DNA from 2 places in the Methylobacterium sp. WL69 genome. Region 1 is predicted to be linked to the other one. Evidence: predicted binding sites of a transcription regulator. Region 1 holds the regulator's gene; the other holds the start of a gene.
What was found. The regulator PhoB, encoded in region 1, activates phosphate uptake and scavenging genes when phosphate is short. The targets are predictions, from matches to a motif close to TGTCATNNANCTGTCAT.
Positions count from the first base shown of each region.

Region 1 (3,397 bases):
GAGGGCGTCGGCCGCCGTTTCGGCGGTGCCGTCCACGGACTGGCCGGGCGTGCCGTTGAGGAGGGTGCTGACCTTGAAGCGGTAGCTGCGTCCGTCGGCGCTCTCGAAGGTGGTGTTGCGCAGGTCCGAGGTGCGGCTGCCGGTCTCACCGCTGTCCAGCACCGTCACCTGCCGGGTCTGCATCGTGTAGCCCTTGCAGGCGTCGCCCGAGAAATCGATGACGATGCGCCCGCGCGCACTCTCCACCGCCCGGGTGCCGCCGCTCTGGGCCAGGGACAGGTCGTAGACCGCCCGGTGACTGGCGAGGTGCACGGGCTCGGCGGCGCCCGCCCCGGTGGCGAACAGGACGAGACAGGCCGTGGCGCGGGGCAGACGCATGGGGTCTCCTGATGGGGGTGGATCGGGATGCGGCAGTCGCCCCTCAGATAGGCCGCCCCTCCCCCACCGGCAATGCGGGGCCGCCGGCACGCCTCGTCCGGCCAAAGGCCGGGGGTCGAAACGCGACCGCGGGAAACACAGTCGGTGGAAATTCAGTTGACGGACCCACGGCCGGCTCAAACTTGGCCGGTGGAAACTTGACCGCTCTTCCGATCACCGTCGAAGCCGCTCTTGCCTCCGGCTCGCGCGCTCCTGTACGGTTCGCCCGTCGCCGAAGAGAGCCCGAGGCGAACGTCACCCGTCCGGTCCCGAAGTCGCCAGCCGCGGAGCCCCGCCGCTGTGCCTCCGTGCCCGCGACGCCGAGGGTGAGCGAGGACGATGTCGGGAGGGGGCGATGACGGATACGATCCCGAGCTGGTCGGACGAGCGCGTCGATCTCCTGCGCCGCCTGTGGCAGGAGGGCCTGAGCGCCAGCCGCATCGCCGCGCAGCTCGGCGGCGTCACCCGCAACGCCGTCATCGGCAAGGTCCATCGCCTCGGCCTGTCCGGCCGCGCCGCGAAGGCGTCCGACACGGTCCTCCCCCGCAAGAAGGCCGCCCGCGAGGGGGAAGCCCAGGCGGCGGAAGGGGCCGGGGCCGAAGCGACCGGGGCGGCGCAGGGCGCCGAGACCGGCACGGCCGAACCCGGAGCGGTCATCGCCATGGTGCCCGTGGCCATGGTGCCCGTGGCGGCCGAGGCGCCCGCCGCCCGTGCCGAGGCGGCGCCCGTCGCGCGGGTCGAGCCCGTGGCCCTGGCGACCTCCCGGCGCGTGACGATCATGGACCTGCGCGAATCCATGTGCCGCTGGCCCCTGGGCGACCCGACCACGCCCGAGTTCCACTATTGCGGCGACCGCGCCATCACCGGCCTGCCCTACTGCACCCACCACGCCGAGATCGCCTATCAGCCGGCGGCCGAGCGCCGGCGCGACCGCCGGGTCGGCGGCTTCCGATGAGCCCGGCCGGCGGCTTCCGCTGAGCCCGGCCGGCGGCTTCCGCTGAGCCCGGCCGGCGGCTTCCGCTGAGCCCGGCCGGCGGCTTCCGCTGAGCCCAGCCGGCGGCTTCCGCTGAGCCGGGCCGGCGGCTTTCGCTAAGCTTGGCCGGCGGCTTCCGCTGAAGCGGACGCGTTACGGTTCGGCGCCGGCGAACATCTCGTCGAACGAGTAGCCCGAGCCCCGCACCGTGCGGATCGGGTCGCTCTGGCGGGGCCGGTTGAGGGCCTTGCGCAGGCGCCCGACATGAACGTCCACCGTGCGCTCGTCGATGTAGACGTCGTGCCCCCAGACCCCGTCGAGGAGCTGTTCCCGCGAAAACACGCGGCCGGGGCTCTGCATCAGGAATTCGAGGAGCTTGAACTCCGTTGGCCCGAGATGGATCTCGCGGCCCTCCCGGCGGATGCGGTGGCTGAGGCGGTCGAGCTCGATGTCGCCGGCCACCAGCAGGTTGGCCACGTGGGCGGGCTTGGCCCGCCGCAGGAGGGCCCGCACGCGGGCGAGGAGCTCGGGCACGGAGAACGGCTTGACGATGTAGTCGTCGGCGCCCGTGCCGAGGCCGCGGATGCGGTCGCTCTCCTCGCCCCGGGCCGTGAGCATGATCACCGGCAGGCGCTCGGTCTCCCTGCGCGCCCGGATGCGGCGGCACAGTTCGATCCCCGACAGGCCGGGCAGCATCCAATCCAGGAGGACGAGGTCGGGGACCTGTTCCTGCATCCGGATGTCCGCCTCGTCGCCGCGCGTCGCGGAGTCGACCACGAAGCCCTCGGCCTCGAGGTTGTAGCGCAGCAGGAGGGTCAGGGCCTCCTCGTCCTCGACGATCAGGATCCGCGTACTCATCACCCACGCCCGCTCAGTATACGCCCGCCCACCATGCGCCCCCATGCGAAACCGGGGACGTCCGGACCGGGTCCGAACGCCCCCGGAACTGTCCCGTCTCCAGGGTCCCGGCGATGGGCCCCGGTCCCCGCCGTCCCTCAGACGCCGGTGGCCACGTCGAGGGGCGGCACGTCCACCGTGGCGTAGTTCGAGGCGTCGTTCTTGGGACGGTCGCTCTCGGCCAGGCTGTTCTCGCCGGTGACGAGGTAGTGGATCGTCTCGGCGATGTTGGTGGTGTGGTCGCCGATGCGCTCGATGTTCTTGGCGACGAACAGGAGGTGGGTGCAGAACGAGATGTTGCGCGGGTCCTCCATCATGTAGGTCAGGAGTTCGCGGAACAGGGAATTGTAGAGGGCGTCGATGGCGTCGTCGCGCTCCCAGACGTCCAGAGCCGCCTTGGTGTCGCGGCTGGCATAGGCGTCGAGGACGTCCTTGAGCTGCTCCTGCACGAGGTCGCTCATGTGCTGGACGCCGATGACGATCTTCTGCGGCTGGACCTGCTCGGCGATGGCGACCACGCGCTTGGCGACGTTCTTGGCCAGATCGCCGATGCGCTCGAGGTCGTTCGAGACGCGGATGGCCGAGACCGTCTCGCGCAGGTCGATGGCCATGGGCTGGCGCCGGGCGATGAGCAGGATCGAGCGCTCCTCGATCTCGCGCTGCAGGGTGTCGAGGCGGTGATCCGCCGCGATGACGGCCTGGGCCAGGGGTACGTCGCGGCGCACGAGGGCGTCGCTCGCCTCCGTCATCATCTTCTCGGCGATGCCGCCCATCTCCGAGATGGAGCGGCGCAGGTCTTCGAGGTCGGTGTCGTAGGAACTGACGATGTGGTCGGGCATGTCGCACTCCTCGGTCAGGCCCGTCTCGGAACCTGCCACGTGGCGTTGGGGCGGGATACGGGGGTCGATGTCCCCCGCCCGAGGATCAGAGTGCCTCGCGAAACGCCCGATCGCGGCCGCTCCGCTCGAATCCGGCGGCGCGGCGGGCGTTTCGCGGGAGGCCCTCAGCCGAAGCGGCCGGTGATGTAGTCCTGGGTCTGGCGCTTCTCGGGGTTCATGAAGATCCGCGTCGTCGGCCCGAACTCGACGAGCTCGCCGAGATACATGAACG
Region 1 is NZ_VRUZ01000084.1:4,612-8,008, forward strand. Features, by position in the region: gene FV218_RS17900 (cell envelope integrity EipB family protein) at 1-378, opposite strand, end outside; gene FV218_RS17905 (GcrA family cell cycle regulator) at 773-1,372, shown strand; gene phoB (phosphate regulon transcriptional regulator PhoB) at 1,544-2,248, opposite strand; gene phoU (phosphate signaling complex protein PhoU) at 2,386-3,126, opposite strand; gene pstB (phosphate ABC transporter ATP-binding protein PstB) at 3,291-3,397, opposite strand, start outside.

Region 2 (3,397 bases), on a different contig from region 1:
CGCCTCGGCCTCAAAAGCTTCCTGGCACCCGCGATCCAGGCGCCGATCATCGTCACAGTCCACGCCCCGCGCGACCCGAACTATCGCTTCGCCGAGTTCTACGCGGCGGTGCGGGAGCGCGGCTTCATCCTCTACCCCGGCAAACTCACGCAGGTGGAGACGTTTCGCGTTGGCTGCATCGGCCACGTCGACTCCACCGACATGGAACGCGCGGTGGAGGCGATCGCCGACGCCCTGCGGGCCCTCGCCATCACGACGCCCTGAGCCCCTCGAGGAACACGCGCCATGTCCTACGCCCCACCCAAAAGACTCCAGGCGGCGATCCTCGACTGGGCCGGCACCGTCGTCGATTTCGGCTCGTTCGCGCCGACGCAGATCTTCGTCGAGGCCTTCGCCGAATTCGGCGTCGCCGTCAGCCTCGCCGAGGCGCGCGGGCCCATGGGCATGGGCAAGTGGGACCACATCCGCACGCTGCTGAACGATCCCGCCATCGCCGCGCGCTACGCGGTCGCCCACGGGCGGGCGGCGAGCGATGCCGACGTCACCGCCCTCTACGAGCGCTTCATGCCGCTCCAGATCGAGAAGATCGCCGACCATTCGGCGGTGATCCCCGGGGCCCTCGACGCCATCGCGGCCCTGCGGGCCCGGGGCCTGAAGATCGGCTCGTGCTCCGGGTATCCGGCGCGGGTGATGGAGCGGGTCGTGGCCCTCGCCGCCAGCAACGGCTACGTCGCCGACCATGTCGTCGCCACCGACGAGGTTCCCAACGGGCGGCCGTGGCCGGCCCAGGCACTGGCCAACGTCATCGCGCTCGGCATCGACGACGTCGCCGCCTGCGTGAAGGTCGACGACACGGTGCCGGGCATCCTGGAGGGCCGCAAGGCCGGGATGTGGACCGTGGCGCTCACCTGCTCGGGCAACGCCCTCGGCCTCACCCACGACCAGTACTTACGCCTGCCCGCCAAGCGCCTCGCCGCCGAGCGCGCGCGGATCGCGGATTTGTTCGCCGCGTCGAAGCCGCACTTCCTCATCGACACCATCGCGGACCTGCCGGGAATCGTCGCGGACATCGACGGCCTGCTCGCTGCCGGGCGGATGCCGCAGGCCTGCTGATCGCGGGCGCCTCGCGCGCCCGGACAACCGAAGCATTCGTGGACCGTCCATGGCATCTCGCCGTGGGCGGTCTTGGCGTGCGCGAAATCACTTAAGTCTTCGAAGACGATGGACACGAAAGAGGCAAGAGACGCCGAAAGACTAATCTTGCTCATGCGAGATTTCGTCTTTCTACTGTCACGAACCGCCCCGTAAAGCGGTGGCGACGAAAGCCTCCCGGAGACGCGACTATGACAGCCCTCGGCCGCCTCGCCCTGCCCCTCGTACTCGCCCTCCTGGCGCCCCTCCCCGCCCAGGCCGCAGAGCGCACCAAGCTCACGATCTACACCGCCCTGGAGAACGACCAGCTCGGTCCGTTCAAGGCCGGGATCGAGCGGGCGGTGCCCGAGGTCGAGGTGGTGTGGGTGCGGGATTCGACGGGGGTCATCACCGCCCGGTTCCTGGCCGAGAAGGACAACCCGCGCGCCGACATGGTCATGGGGCTCGCCGCCTCCAGCCTGCTGATGTTCGAGAAGCAGGGCCTGCTCGCCACCTACGAGCCGAAGGGCGTCGAGGCCCTGAAGCCCGCCTTCCGGGACGCCGAGGCGCCCTACACCTGGACCGGCACGGACGCCTCCATCGGCGTGATCTGCTTCAACACGGCGGAGGCCGAGAAGGACAAGGCGAAGACACCGGCGCGCTGGGCCGATCTGCTGGCGTCCGAGCTCAAGGGCAAGGTGGTGATGCCGCATCCGGCCTCGTCCGGCACCGGCTACCTCCTCGTGGCGGGCTGGCTCCAGGGCATGGGCGAGGAGGCCGGCTGGGCCTACATGGACCGCCTCCACGACAACATCGCCGCCTACCTGCATTCGGGCTCGGCCCCCTGCGTCCAGGCGGCGCGGGGCGAGCGCACCGCCGGCCTGTCGCTGGACATGCGGGGCGCCGCCGAGAAGACCAAGGGTGCGCCCCTCGCCGTGATCGCGCCCGCCGACGGCACCGGCTGGGACGAGGAAGCCTACGCCATCGTGGCCGCCACGAAGCATGGGGACGCCGCCCGCAAGGTCGCCGACTGGGGCGCCACCAAGGCCGCCAACGAGCTCTACGCCAAGAGCTACGCCGTGGTCGCCTATCCGGGCGTCGCCACCGTGCCGGCGAACTATCCCGCCGGCGCGGAGGCCGCGATGATCAGGAACGATCTCGGCTGGATGGCGGACAACCGCGAGCGGGTGCTGGCCGAGTGGTCGCGCCGCTACGAGGCCAAGGCCGCCAAGAAGTAAGTCTCCCGCCAAGCCGAGGGCCCCGCCATGACGCAGCGCGATGCGACCCCGTTCCTGACGGTTTCCGGCCTGTCGAAGCGCTACGGTGCCTTCACGGCCCTGGACCGGATCGACCTCGTCATCGGGCGCGGGGAGTTCGTGTGCTTCCTCGGCCCCTCGGGCTGCGGCAAGACCACCCTCCTGCGCCTCATCGCCGGCCTCGACCGGCAGGACGAAGGCCGGATCGGGATCGCCGGAAGGGACGTCTCCCACGCCCCGCCGGCGGCGCGGGACTTCGGCATCGTGTTCCAGTCCTACGCCCTGTTCCCGAACCTGACGGTGGCGGCCAACGTCGCCTACGGCCTGGTCAACCGCCGCCTCGACCGGGCCCGTATCGCCGACCGCGTCGCCGAGCTCCTCGCCCTCGTCGGCCTGCCCGATCAGGGCGAGAAGTATCCGGTCCAGCTCTCGGGCGGGCAGCAGCAGCGGGTGGCGCTCGCGCGGGCGCTGGCGACCTCGCCGTCCCTGCTGCTCCTCGACGAACCGCTCTCGGCCCTGGACGCGAAGGTGCGGACCCGGCTGCGCGAGGAGATCCGGCACCTGCAGAAGCGGCTCGGCATCACCACCATCATGGTCACCCACGACCAGGAGGAGGCGCTGGCCATGGCCGACCGGGTCGTGGTGATGAATCGCGGTGCCATCGAGCAGGTCGGCACGCCCGGCGAGATCTACCGCAACCCGGCCACCGCCTTCGTGGCCGACTTCATCGGCGCCATGACCTTCCTCGACGCCACCGTCGGGGCGGCGCGGCAGCTCCGGGTCGGCGCCGTCGATCTCGTCTGCGAGGACGGGCGCGGCTTCGTCCCCGGCAGTCCGGTGCGCCTCGGTTTCCGGCCGGAGGAGATCCGGGTCGGCAACGTCCGACCAACCGACGTCAACGCGTTCCAGGTCCGCGTGCGCAGCCTCGAATTCCTCGGGGCCTTCACCCGGGCCCGCCTGGAACCGAGCCTGGATCTCGGCGGCTCCCTCGTGGCCGACGTCTCGGCCAA
Region 2 is NZ_VRUZ01000002.1:70,069-73,465, forward strand. Features, by position in the region: gene FV218_RS01125 (2-aminoethylphosphonate--pyruvate transaminase) at 1-264, shown strand, start outside; gene phnX (phosphonoacetaldehyde hydrolase) at 286-1,113, shown strand; gene FV218_RS01135 (putative 2-aminoethylphosphonate ABC transporter substrate-binding protein) at 1,344-2,369, shown strand; gene FV218_RS01140 (putative 2-aminoethylphosphonate ABC transporter ATP-binding protein) at 2,397-3,397, shown strand, end outside.
Region 2: a site for PhoB is predicted at 1,278-1,294, ahead of FV218_RS01135 (putative 2-aminoethylphosphonate ABC transporter substrate-binding protein). Genes of this name have one in related genera too.